Regions from separate parts of the Vibrio gazogenes genome, predicted to be linked through region 1. Evidence: predicted binding sites of a transcription regulator. Region 1 holds the regulator's gene; each other region holds the start of a gene.
The links. The regulator PurR, encoded in region 1, represses purine synthesis genes. The targets are predictions, from matches to a motif close to TNANGNAAACGTTTNCNTNA.
Positions count from the first base shown of each region.

Region 2: a site for PurR is predicted at 1,728-1,747, ahead of purL (phosphoribosylformylglycinamidine synthase). Genes of this name have one in related genera too.
Region 3: a site for PurR is predicted at 2,972-2,991, ahead of folD (bifunctional methylenetetrahydrofolate dehydrogenase/methenyltetrahydrofolate cyclohydrolase FolD). Genes of this name have one in related genera too.

Region 1 is NZ_CP092587.1:2,120,192-2,124,766, reverse strand. Features, by position in the region: gene glgA (glycogen synthase GlgA) at 1-773, shown strand, start outside; gene MKS89_RS09380 (TfoX/Sxy family DNA transformation protein) at 907-1,497, opposite strand; cyclic di-GMP riboswitch class I at 1,627-1,712, opposite strand; gene purR (HTH-type transcriptional repressor PurR) at 1,855-2,865, opposite strand; gene elyC (envelope biogenesis factor ElyC) at 3,438-4,268, opposite strand; gene cmoM (tRNA uridine 5-oxyacetic acid(34) methyltransferase CmoM) at 4,356-4,575, shown strand, end outside.
Region 2 is NZ_CP092587.1:910,091-914,665, reverse strand. Features, by position in the region: gene purL (phosphoribosylformylglycinamidine synthase) at 1-1,587, opposite strand, end outside; gene mltF (membrane-bound lytic murein transglycosylase MltF) at 1,884-3,452, shown strand; gene MKS89_RS20890 (hypothetical protein) at 3,642-3,776, shown strand; gene tadA (tRNA adenosine(34) deaminase TadA) at 4,002-4,529, opposite strand.
Region 3 is NZ_CP092587.1:1,240,458-1,245,032, forward strand. Features, by position in the region: gene minC (septum site-determining protein MinC) at 1-400, opposite strand, end outside; gene MKS89_RS05690 (YcgL domain-containing protein) at 602-886, shown strand; gene MKS89_RS05695 (lytic murein transglycosylase) at 917-1,909, shown strand; gene folD (bifunctional methylenetetrahydrofolate dehydrogenase/methenyltetrahydrofolate cyclohydrolase FolD) at 2,031-2,891, opposite strand; tRNA gene MKS89_RS05705 (tRNA-Arg) at 3,105-3,181, shown strand; gene MKS89_RS05710 (GNAT family N-acetyltransferase) at 3,371-3,841, shown strand; gene MKS89_RS05715 (VOC family protein) at 3,922-4,290, shown strand; gene MKS89_RS05720 (putative quinol monooxygenase) at 4,302-4,575, shown strand, end outside.

The DNA.
Region 1 (4,575 bases):
ACGGATTAGTCGATGATTTTGTCCGTCGCGAGAGAGATTTGTTCGGTATTATTAATGGTTGTGATTACTCGGAGTGGGATCCCCGAATTGACAGTTATATTCCACGAAATTACACCAATGAGCCCGACTCTTTACAAGAAGGGAAAGTAACCTGTAAACGTCAGCTACAAGAAGAATTGTTATTGCCAACCCGTGATGTCCCCGTGTTTGGAATGGTTTGTCGTTTGACCTATCAGAAAGGATTTCACTATTTGCTGCCGATTCTGGAACAGTTTCTGAGAAATGACGTGCAATTGGTGATTGTCGGGACAGGGGAGCCGGAGATAGCAAATCGCCTGCACCAAATATCTGCAACATCATCACAGAAATTTGCGTTTGTTGATGCTTACAGCAACCGTTTTGCTCATTTGGTTGAAGCTGCCTCTGATTTCTTTCTGATGCCCTCTGAGTTTGAAGCGTGTGGATTAAACCAGATTTATAGCATGGCTTATGGCACGTTGCCGATTGTCCGAGAGGTTGGTGGACTGAAAGATACTGTTTTTGATTATGACCACTTTCCCGATAAAGCGACAGGGTTCAGTTTTACTGAACCGACACCGGAAGCATTACTCATTTGTATGCAACGTGCATTACTGTTCTATTTGCAGCAGCCAGAGAAAAAGTTAGCGATACAACTGCGGGCGATGGAGCAAGATTTTCGTTGGGAAGAGTCTGCTCAGCAGTATGTCCAAATGTACGAAGCTGCATTGATGGGCTACTCGCATACGAATTGATTTTTATTCTATTGAGAAAATGATTGAGTAAAAAAAGCACCGTTAACGGTGCTTTTTTATTCCGGCTCGACGAGCAAACGGGAGTTGTATACTTCGGGAAATGTATACGATAGTAAAAAGCTTATTCAACAAATTAAATTTGCCGAGCTAGCTCGTCGCGTCTTGCCTGAGAAATCACAGACCAATGTTTTCCTTCAATCGCACCTTCTAATGCCCATAGGAGCTCTAGTGGTGGTTGTGTAGCGGGATGAGAGCTCAAAATCGCTTTATATGCGCTGAGAGAACCTTTTTGATGAAGCTCTTCAACTGAATTAATCCCTGCTTTACGTAGCATGCGTTCAGTTGCTAAGCGAAGGTTAGGCAGATCTTTCAAGCGTTTCGGTTTTGTCTCTACATGGGTCGTTTTTTCATTTTTTGCATTCAAATAGGCTTGTTTTGCAATATTGAAAATCGTGTCCGCATCATTCCAATAGTCTGCGGGCAGTGCAAAATATTTAGTCACAACAGGAAACCCACGTTTTGTATACACATAAGGTTCAAAACCTTTTGCTTTAAATGTTTCCAGTGAGTGACTGTCCGCCCGTATATGTAGTTTGTTTTGAACGACAAGTGCAAACATGATGTCGTTGACGAAAATACCAAACCCGCCGAACATTGAGCGTGATTTGACACGGCCTAGTTGTTCAAAAAGCCGCATTGAATCTCTAAGAATTGGTTTATCCATGCTTTTACGTCTCGGTGTATTTTTAAATGAATACGCCACCAAAGTCAGGTCCGAGAATGTAGCAAAAGAATGCAGAAGATATGTTAACAGAACGTCAAATGATTGACGAACATGAAATGCATTTTTGCCATCGGTAACCCCGCTACCTATCATTTTCATGGTTTAGGCCGGAGGCTTTGCGTCCCATCTTTTCAGATGGTTTGCCCTGTGCGTGACACTTTTCCAGTACGGAATTATGAAGTAAGTATGCTAATAACCACTCCACAATGTGTGATTCTAGTCCAATTAATAAAGGTTATCAATAGAAAGAAAGTGGTTGGAGGAATGACCACCCTCCAACGAAATGTAAAATTAATGTTATTTTTTATTTAAATCTTTTACGGTATTGCGTTCCACAATTTCAGGATGCATTTCAAACGTGCGGCGCTCATGCTCTTTACTTTTGATCCGTTCCAATAAGATTTCAAAAGCGTTTTTCCCGACCCGACGTTTCGGTTGGTGAATCGTTGTCAGTGGCGGAGAAAAATATTCAGAGATCTCAATATTGTCGTAACCGATCACCGAGATATCCTCAGGAATCTTGATGCCTCTTTGTTGTAAGCGACTTATGAGTCCTAAAGCCATCGTGTCATTGAAGCAAAAAACAGCAGTGGGCTGTTCATCCATCGCAATAATTTTATCAGCAGCCAAAACTGCTGTATCACATTCGAAGTTACCTTCTAGTATCCAGTTTTCATTCGGGGTCAAACCAGCTTCTGCCATGGCTCTGTAAAACCCTTGAATCCGTTCCTGACAAGCCGCTTTTGATAAATGTCCACTCAGACAAGCAATATCGCGGTGACCTTTATCAATCAGATACTTAGTTGCAAGGTAGCCGCCTTCTTCTGAGTTATCGATGATTTTGTCGGCTTGTGAGCTTTCAGGCCCCCAGTCCATAATGACTTTGGGAATATCACTATAGGTTTCGAGCATTTCCAGAAGCTCGGCAGTCAGGTCAGAACACATGACTAACATGCCATCGACCCGTTTTTCAGCCAGCATCCGGATGTAGTCGCGTTGCTTTTCGTATAAGCCACCGGTATTACATAAGATGAGCGTGTAGCCTTGTCGGTAACAATAACTTTCAACACCATCGATGACTTCAGAGAAGAAGGGGTTGGTCGACTGAGTTACTAACATGCCGATTGTACGCGTTGAGTTACACTTCAAACTCCGAGCCACAGCACTTGGTGCATAGTTCAGAGTTTTCACGGCTTCCATGACTTTTTCTTGAGTCGTTTCTGCCACAAATCGAGTTTTGTTAATTACATGTGAAACAGTTGTTGTTGAAACTCCCGCCAAGCGGGCAACGTCTTTTATCGTAGCCATAGGTATTGTCCTGTCGCTTATGCTGAAGATCCAGCAATCCGGAGCAAATCACAATTGAATGTTTAGTTATGAAGATTTTATCTATTTGTATAATCGGATAACCCGCACAGAAATGACATTCCGAGGTTATTCTGCGATAAGGACAAAAACCGCTAAATTTAGCGGTTTTTGTCTAGGGGCTGTTGACCTTTCGTGATGGTTTTTGCAGCAATTTGTCGTGCATTTAGTCAAGGCAGGTCATGTGAAGTGTAGCGATCTACATGAACCATGACCTAACGCTGGATAAATGAGCGACAAATGCTGCCCAAAGGGTTCATCTGAACGTGTCTTGCTCTTTGTTACGGGTCATTTGCTTAGGATAGCTAAGCGGCATGCCCCGCGCCGCGATCAATACCCGTTCAGATTGAACAAAATTCAACCACGAAAGGTCAACAGCCCCTAGTATAGAATATGCTTTAACCGCGAATTTTAGACTGCCGATTCAGTAATAGCAATCAAAATGAAGCACTCGTTCCACTCAACGGCTGAATCCAGACCGTAAGTCTTGATTCACATGCAGAGATAACATCATGCTACCGCTCTTGTTTTAACGGTTTTTCGACGGTCGCTTCCTGATTAGCAACCCAGTTTTTCAAATAGCGCCAAAACCTTCCCAACGTTTCATACCAATATTTTTCTGTCTGCTCGAGATAAATCGCCTTAGGGGCATATTTTATCCACGGTTGCGCTATATTTTTATAGGACAGGTAGTTGGTCGGTGCCGGGATCGGAGTTAGTCCGGCTGATTGAAATTCATGCAACGCACGATCCATATGACTGGCAGAGGTGACGAGCACTAATTTTCGCGATCCGACAAAACTCGCGGCTAACTGGGCTTCTTCCCAAGTATCTCTGGCACTTTCCAGTAACACAATATCTGATTTTGCCACACCGAGTGATAAGGCTACTCTTGCCAGCATTCGGGCATGACTGAATCGAGTACCACCTGCATATCCGGAAAGAATTAGGCGAGACCCCGGATACATCCGCATGATTCGGATCCCTTCAGTAAGCCGCATCAGCGCTGAGCGACTGAGCTGAGATGTCGGTGGGAGTTGGTCATCGACGATATGACCACTGCCGAGAACCATAATGTAGTCAATGCTACCCTCAACGGGTAAAAAAGCTGAATACTTACGTTCCAATGGTGCGAGAAGGCGATCTGAAACGGGTTGAAATGATGCTAGAAACAGCAACGAGTAAGAGAACAGAACAATCAGGCAACCGGTTTTCCTTTTTGTTGAAAACATAATCATCATGAGGCCAATAAAACCGATGATGAGCAAGGCGGGAAGGGGCATCATTAATGCAGCTATGATTTTTTTAAGCTCAAACATATAAGAAATAGTCCGAAAAAACAGCAATTGAGATTAAAAACGAATAATCCTCTTTATTCCTGCCATTCCTATGACAGAATAGCAGCACGATTCGTTATCATAACTCAAGCTACTGTGACTGAAGATCGCAATTTCGACGATATTGCCCACAAATTTGCAAAAAATATATATGGCTCTGACAAAGGTATGATCCGACAGACCATCGTATGGGAAGATATTCAAACTATTTTAACATCATTTCCTCCGGAACAGCTGCCACTTTCGGTGCTGGATGCCGGTGGCGGGTTGGCACAGCTATCGCAACGGCTCGCGATGCAGGGACATCAGGTGACAT
Region 2 (4,575 bases), 1.2 Mb from region 1:
ATCACGCAACTGGAATTTACCACCGCGCTCTCCGTCATTGACCAACTCCGGCAACGCATTCGAAATACCACCGGCACCGACATCATGAATAAATGCAATCGGGTTGTTTTCTCCCAACTGCCAGCAACGGTCAATTACTTCCTGACAACGTCGTTCCATTTCAGGGTTTTCACGTTGAACAGAAGCAAAATCCAGATCTTCAGCCGACTGACCGGAAGCCATGGAAGATGCAGCACCACCGCCCAAACCAATGTTCATCGCGGGGCCACCCAACACAATCAGACTCGCGCCGACCGGAATCTCTTTTTTCTGAATATGTGCGTCGCGAATGTTCCCCATCCCACCGGCAATCATGATCGGCTTATGATAACCGCGGATTTCTTCTCCGGCGTGAGAGGTTACTTTCTCTTCGTAGGTACGGAAATATCCCAACAGGTTCGGACGACCGAATTCATTGTTAAATGCCGCACCGCCCAAAGGCCCTTCAATCATGATATCCAGCGCATTGACGATACGACCCGGTTTACCGAAATCGGTCTCCCACGGTTGTACGAAATGAGGAATACGCAGGTTAGAAACCGAAAAGCCAACCAGACCCGCTTTCGGTTTGCCACCAATACCGGTTGCACCCTCATCACGAATTTCACCGCCACTGCCTGTTGAAGCGCCGGGCCATGGCGAAATCGCTGTCGGGTGGTTATGCGTTTCCACCTTCATCAGGATATGGGTATCTTCGGTGTGGTAGTTGTACTGACGCGTCTGAGGATCCGGGAAGAAACGTCCCACCTTCGAACCGGTCATCACTGCGGCATTATCTTTGTATGCGGATAACACATGATCCGGGGTCGTTTCATAGGTATTCTTAATCATCTTGAACAGGGATTTTTCCTGTTGAACCCCGTCTATTGTCCAGTCCGCATTAAAAATCTTGTGACGACAATGTTCTGAGTTTGCTTGTGCAAACATCATCAGCTCAATGTCATTCGGATTCCGGCCCAGTTTGGTAAAGTTCTCAACCAGATAGTCGATTTCATCTTCAGCCAGCGCCAGACCAAGCGTCAGATTGGCTTGTTCCAATGCTTTGCGTCCACCGCCAATCACATCAACCGCCGTGACTTCTGCCGGTGTGGCACTGTGGAATAGGCTGGCAGCCGATGCCAGATCCGTAAAGATCACTTCCATCATGCGATCATGGAGTAGAGCTTGTAGCGCTGTTTGTTCCGCTTCAGTCAATGGTGTTGAGGACTCAATATAGTAAGCCGTTCCCCGTTCCAAACGTTTGACTTTATCCAAGCCGCAGTTATGTGCAATATCACTCGACTTCGATGACCATGGAGAAATGGTGCCCGGACGCGGTGTAACCAGCAGCAACAACCCTTCTGGCTGATGCTCTTCAATGGTCGGGCCATAAGTCAGCAATTTTTCTAATTTCTCTGTTTCTTGACGATCCAAATCGGCTGTCAAATCAGCAAAGTGCATGAATTCTGCGTAAATACCGGTCACGGGTAAGCGCAGCTCACGACACCGTTCAAGAAGTTTGTTTACTCGGAATTCAGAAAGCGCTGGGGAGCCACGGAAAATTCTCATGTGCTTAGGTCTCTGTTGCTGTTGGTTAAGGTAGTATTGGAATAAATTCAAACAATTAAATTGAAAAAACTTGAATTCATACCAATTTCACCTACATTGTGCGGCGCATTATAAAGGAATTATTTTTGTGATGTAACACCAAACGCAACCGTTTGCGTCATTTTTTTTATGAATTTTGAAATCTCTCGCTTTCATGCCATTCTCAGCGACATAATTTACCATTTTACACATCTAAAAGTTGCGATTCGGTGGGGCTTTGATATAAAAGCATCATGATGAAAAGAGATACGTTGTACATGATCCGAAAATTCCGATGTCAGACCCATAGCCTCCTCGCTTTTATATTCATGGTAACCTTACTCAGCGGCTGTCAGATCGACTCTAAACCGAAAAGCGAACTCGACCAGATCCGTGAGCGCGGGGTGTTACGCGTCGGTACCCTGAACAATCAGCTCTCGTATTTTATCGGGCCGGAAGGACCATCGGGTATGGATTATGAACTGGCACGCGAATTTGCCAAATCCCTCGGGGTCAAACTGGAAATGAAACCGGTTTATCGTGTTGCTGCGCTTTTTCCGGCTCTGGAAAGAGGCGAAGTCGATATCATTGCAGCCGGTCAGATCCAAAATACGCAACGCATCCAAAAATTCCGTCCCGGCCCTGCTTATTATTATGTCAGTCAGCAAATTGTCTACCGTCAGGGTCAATGGCATCCCCGCAACATGAATCAACTGATTCAGAAACAACAAGAACTCTTAAATACACCAGAACAAGACAAGGTACTAAATGTTGTCGATGATTCTCACTTTGAGCAAACACTGGTGCGACTCAAAAAGAAATATCCTCAGTTTCAGTTTCAGATAGAAACGGATTCAGATGTTCATGATCTGTTGAAAGAAGTCTCTCAGGGAGACTTGATGTTCACGATCGCTGACTCGGTTGAAATATCGCTGGCTCAACGGATCTATCCCGACTTAGCCACCGCATTTGAAGTTACCGATGATCAGCCTATCTCTTGGTTTATCCGTCGTTCGGATGACGAAAGCCTTTATGCTCTGATGATTGAATTTTTCGGTAATCAGAAACAAGCCGGTACCATTGCTTCACTGGAAGAAAAATATATCGGCCATATCGGGACGTTTGATTACGTCGATACCAGAGCGTTTATCCGAGCACTGGACAGCAGACTGCCTAAGTGGGCTCCGCTATTCCAAAAATATGCCGATGAGTTCGACTGGCGTCTCATCGCTGCATTGTCTTATCAGGAATCTCACTGGAACCCCAGAGCCAAATCGCCAACCGGTGTTCGGGGCATGATGATGCTCACCTTGACGACAGCCAAATCCGTTGGGATCACGAACCGGCTTAATCCGGAACAGTCGATCCGTGGTGGCGTTAGATATCTTCGTCGTATGGTGAGTCGAGTTCCTGATTCAATACCGGAACATGAGAAAATCTGGTTCGCTTTGGCCTCTTATAATATGGGCTACGGACATATGATGGATGCACGTCACCTGACCAAACAACAAGGCGGAGACCCAAATGCCTGGGGAGACGTCAAAGATCGCCTTCCTCTGTTGAGAAAGCGTCGTTATTTCAACCAGACGCGTTATGGTTATGCCCGGGGCGATGAAGCGCTGGTCTATGTCGAAAATATCCGCCGCTATTATCAAAGTATGATTGGTCATATCAACGCCAAGGCACCAGAGAGTGACGACAGTACCAACATCGATGATCTAACTGTGATTCAGGCAATGATCCCTGATGCGAATGAAGCCATCGAGCAAGATGGTTCGGCTGAAAATATGGATGCCGATGAAGACACTACCACAAACGCGGATACCCGTGAGACGGGAGCACAATAACGCAATTCAACGCTTGATTTTTGTTATGGAAGCCCTTACATATTAGAAATGCCCGACATTTCGTCGGGTTCATCTTCCGGTCATAATACATCTGTAAAAGACAATTGTCTGATTCTTAAAGCTGATTGAAGGCGATTAAGAAGAGATTGTACTGACTATCTATTGGTATTTTTGAAAGGAGGTTAATCCATGCTGAAAAAACGAACACAGTCTAAGCATCTATGGCGGACAACAGCAGCGATTCACCGCAAACGTAAACTAGCCAACAATAAAAAGAAAATTTTTGCCCGCCATCGGGCTTTTACGCATCAGACTGGTGAGTGAATCCACTCACCAGTCTGAATCACTATCCCACGGTGGGAATATCCAGTAACCACAGACGTCTCCTTCTCCAAACCAAAAGAAGGAGACAGCACTCCCCCAAACGCTTGACCATGATTTAAAGCACATCCGCGACCAGCACCGGTGACTTTTCCATTTTGCTTTTGTTACTGTACTTTTGTCATTTCGCTTTGTGCACCGATGAGCAATGAGTGTCTACACCATTGGCTAATCAGACGGATCGGATTGGCCACTCTCCCGTAGCTGACGCTTGAGGTCTTTAATCTCCTGACGCCGACGCCGGAAAAAGCCTTGCAGTTGTTCACGACACTCTGCTTCGAGTAACCCTTGTTCAATCTGCGCATAATGGTAGGCGGCATCACTCTCAAACAAGTTTATCACGGTGCCTGCTGCGCCGGCTTTCAAGTCTGATGCACCAAAAACAATACGTTTGACTCGACTGTGTAATAACGCACCGGCACACATTGGACAAGGCTCCAGCGTGACATACAGCGTCGAATCCACCAGCCGATAATTTTCCAACACTTGTCCGGCTTTGCGCAAAACCTGAATTTCCGCATGGGCTGTCGCATCATGGGCGGTGATAGACCGATTCCAGCCCTCCGCGATAATCTGATCATCTTTGACCAATACGGCCCCGACCGGAACTTCCCCTTCCAACTCTGCTTGATGTGCCAGTTGTATCGCCCGACGCATAAACCGTTCATCATCAGCAGAAAAATGTTGCGCCTGCATGAGTCCTCTATCTCTTTGCATTTTATCTTTCACCACATTATACCCT
Region 3 (4,575 bases), 880 kb from region 1:
CTAAGTCAGAATTTTTCGCATAGACCTGCTGGCCTGAACGAATCGGTGTGGTGATGGTCTTTGTCGGTGTGATTGCCGCGGGTGCCTGACTTGGGGACTTACTGGCAGTGAGCACAGCCAAACCCGCTTCGGATGCAAGATTTTGCGTGCGTTTATCCCGGGCACCGGTGACACCGACAGGTACCATGCCCGTCTCATGAATCCCGAGTTTCAACTGGTGAAAATCAAGTTCATCTTCAACTTGGGCAATGTTGAGCACAATGGGGGCAGCGGTGAAAAATGCCGGCGCCTGAGTGACTTTTTGTTTCAAGAACTCGACGGACTTTGAAATTTCACTGTCTGCAATATGTAACACGGAGAGTGTAAAACTACTACCTTTAAGATCAGGTGTGATTGACATAGGTAATTTGGGCCTCAACTCATAAAACACTGTAGAAAGGGCATTGCCTGAAAGTAGGGCTGTCATGTTATAGTCACAGCTCAAACTCAGCAAGATATCTTACTTTTAATTGACGCTTTTAACCTCAAAATCAGGTTAACTTTATGTGTTGGGATCGTAAGTCTTGACATGCTGGTCGGGAAATATACAAAAGGCACGCTAATGCTTTGTTCTATTTATAAAAGTCCTAAAAAAGAAGGCACCTATTTATATGTTGAGAAAAAAGACGACTTCTCACAAGTTCCGGAAGCATTGCTAAAGATGTTCGGACGACCGGTCTTAGTGATGACGATGAGTCTGGCAGGCAAGACGCTGGCAAACGTTGATATTGAAAAAGTACAAGCCGCGCTTAAAGATAACGGGTTTTTCTTACAATTACCGCCACCACCGGAAAATTTATTAGAAAGCTATAAAGCAAGGAAAGCCGCTCGACAGGAACAGCAGTAGCGAATACTTATCAGGATGAGAGGAGATAAAATGAAAAAATTATGGTCAGTTGGATTGGGATTGATTCTGAGTTGTCCCCTCTATGCCAATGCAGAGCGCGTCGATAATACCAAGCGTTTCGAACAGTATGTCGATGGCCTCAAACAACAAGCGCAGCAGGAAGGGATTAGCCAAGCAACGATTCAAGCGGCTTTTGCAAACGTCACCTATCGTCCCCGAGCGATTGTTGCAGATAAGAATCAACCGGAGAAAAAGCTCACCTTAGACGAATATATTCCTCGCGCGGTGCCGGATTGGAAAGTCGCGAAGGCGAAAAAACTCTATCAGGAACACTATGATGAGCTGGTAAAAATCGGCAAACAGTATGGTGTGCAACCTCGTTATATCGTTGCGTTGTGGGGTGTAGAGAGTAACTTTGGTTCACTCACCGGTGGATACAACGTTGTCGATGCCTTGGCAACATTGGCCTATGATGGGCGTCGTGAACAATTTTTCCGGAATGAAATGATGGCCGCGCTGAACATCCTGGAACAGCACCATATCACCCCGCAAGCGATGAAAGGCTCATGGGCCGGTGCGATGGGGCAGTGTCAGTTTATGCCGAGCTCCTTCCTTGCCTTTGCTGCCGATGGTAACGGTGATGGGAAAAAAGATATCTGGGGGACGAAAGCGGATGTATTTGCATCAACTGCGAATTATCTGAGTCAGTCCGGCTGGAATGAACACATGATTTGGGGCCGTCAGGTTCATTTACCGCGTGGATTCGATATGAATCTGAGTGGTCGGGGGAAAGGTCAGGGTAAAATGCTTCATCAGTGGAGTGAGCTGGGTGTGACTCGTTATGATGGCAGCCCGTTGCCGAAGCTGAAACAGGATATTGAAGCCTGGCTGATTGCGCCTGATGATGAACAGGGCCGTGTCTATCTGGTGTATAACAATTATAACGTGTTGATGAAGTGGAACCGCTCGTATTATTTTGCGCTTGCGGTCAGCCACCTTGCAGATCGCATTATTATGAACTAACCGGATGATGAGTAACGCAACGGTTACCAGTAAAAAGGCTCCTTTACGGAGCCTTTTACATCTGTAATACGCGCTGTAAATCATCAATCACCTTCATGGTGATAGCGGCGCGTTTCATGCCTTAAGCATCAGTATGGAACTGTTCACAAGCGAGCATGGTATTTTCAATCAGAGTCGCGACGGTCATCGGCCCGACACCACCGGGAACTGGCGTGATATAGCTGGCTCTTTCTTTGGCAACTTGATATTCGACATCCCCCACCAGCTTGCCGTCATCCATGCGGTTGATACCCACATCAATCACCACTGCGCCTTTTTTGATCCACTCACCGGGAATAAAATGCGGTTTACCGACAGCGACAACCAGAATCTCTGCCTGACGCACGAATTGTTCCAGATCTTTGGTAAAGCGGTGACATGTCGTGGTTGTACACCCAGCCAAGAGTAATTCGAGGGTCATCGGGCGACCGACAATATTGGATGCACCGACGACAACTGCATGTTTGCCGCGTGGGTCAATGTTGTAGCGTTCAAGCAGGGTCATGATCCCTTTGGGCGTACATGAACGGAGTGTCGGAATCCGTTGTGCCAGACGGCCGACATTATAAGGGTGGAAACCATCAACATCTTTATCCGGCAGAATTCTTTCCAGAACCTGCGTTGCATCAAGACCGGCAGGAAGGGGAAGCTGCACCAAAATGCCATCAATACTTGGATCGTCATTGAGCTGGTCAACTAACTCAAGTAGTGTTTGTTGGGTGGTATTGGCTGGTAAATCGAACGATTTTGAAATAAAGCCGACTTCTTCACAAGCCCGACGTTTACTCCCGACATAGACATGGGAAGCAGGATCTTCCCCGACAAGAACCACGGCAAGCCCCGGTGCCCGAAGTCCGGCATCGGTTCTCGCTTTCACCCGTGCAGAAACTTCAGCACGAACGGTTTTGGAAATTAGGGTTCCATCAATATTTTGAGCAGTCATGGCTTACCTTCATGAGTCGCGAAACAAAAGAATAGCAAAAATTTTTGCGCGCATTGTCGCAGATATTTCGCAGAACATCTATAAGCAAACGTTTGCTTCCGGTATGTTTTCTGCGCCTTTTTACAAGCTGGTAATTTTTTAGGCATTTAAAACATTCAATTAGAGAAACTCATTGATTTACGCCGATGAACTCGTATAATTCCCCTCCGTAACGCGCCCTTAGCTCAGTAGGATAGAGCACGTGCCTTCTAAGCATGTGGTCGCAGGTTCGAATCCTGCAGGGCGCGCCAGTTATTTGAGAAGGCCCCGATGATACTTGTATCGTCGGGGCCTTTTTCTTTGGTTGATTTTCTTTGGTCGAATAGTTGAAAACAAGTTTGTACACAGGGTAATGTAGTTCGAAGTGCATTCAGTGTTCAAAACCCAGTGATGCAGATATTGTCAGCAAGTATTTACTGAACACAATGAGATCAAAGGAAATGATGACAATTCGAACCGCAGAAATAACAGATTTAGATGCGTTGTTGGTTTTAAGTGAGCAAATTGGGAAGCTACACTTTGAAAATGCGCCGTTTACATTTAAACAACCTTCAGCCGCGGATAAACCATTTTGGCTGAGTCTGTTAAATGATGAATCAACGCTTTTTTTGCTGGCGGAGTCAGGCAGCCTGGTTGTCGGCTTTCTGACCGCAACCATCATGGTCAATGATACCGTGCCATTTATCGTGAGTTGCCCAATCTGTCGGATTGGAACCCTCGTCGTTGATGAGGCACATCGTGCTTGCGGGATCGGCACACAATTGATGGACGCTTGTGCACAGTGGGCAAAATCACAAGGTGCCGCGCAAATCAGGCTGGAGGTCATGGCTTTTAATCAATCTGCGCAAAAGTTTTATCAGCAACTCGGCTTTCAAGATCAATCGCATACCATGTGTCGTCATCTCGACTGACCAACGCGAGAGATCCCTCGGCTGCCGAATGTTACTCCCTAAGCGTGTTCGATGAACACAAGGAAGACAGGAGATATATTGTGATTAGTCATATTGATCATATCGTTTTGACGGTTTCGGATATTGAACGGTCGGTTGCGTTCTATAAACGTGTGTTACACATGGAAGAAGTCACTTTTGCCAATGGGCGTAAGGCCGTTAAATTTGGCTGTCAAAAGATCAACTTTCAAATCTTAGGCCAAGAAACGAGAAATGCGGCGCAGGTCGGTTCCGGTGATTTGTGTTTAATCTCTGACTGGCCTCTGGGTGATGTTGTTAACCATCTGGCTGGTGAAGGCATTGACATTATCGAAGGGCCGGTAGAAAAGTCAGGGGCGAGTGGGTCGATTCAATCTGTTTATTTCTTGGATCCGGACTCAAACTTGATTGAAGTGAGTGTGTATGCGTAATCAGGAAACTCATGTCTAAAATTATATTAAAAGGTTTCATCTTAGTACCTGAGTCGGCGCTTGAAATGGTAAAAAATGAGTTGGGAAATCATCAACGTCTGACTCTCGAAGAACCGGGATGTATGACATTCAGCGTCACCGAAAATTTAGAAAATCCGCTTCGTTTCGATGTTTATGAGGAATTTACGGATAAAGCCGCTTTTGAGCATCACCAAAAAAGAGTCAAAGCGTCTCATTGGGGGCAAGTAACCGTCAATGTTGAACGTCACTATGAAATCTTTGACT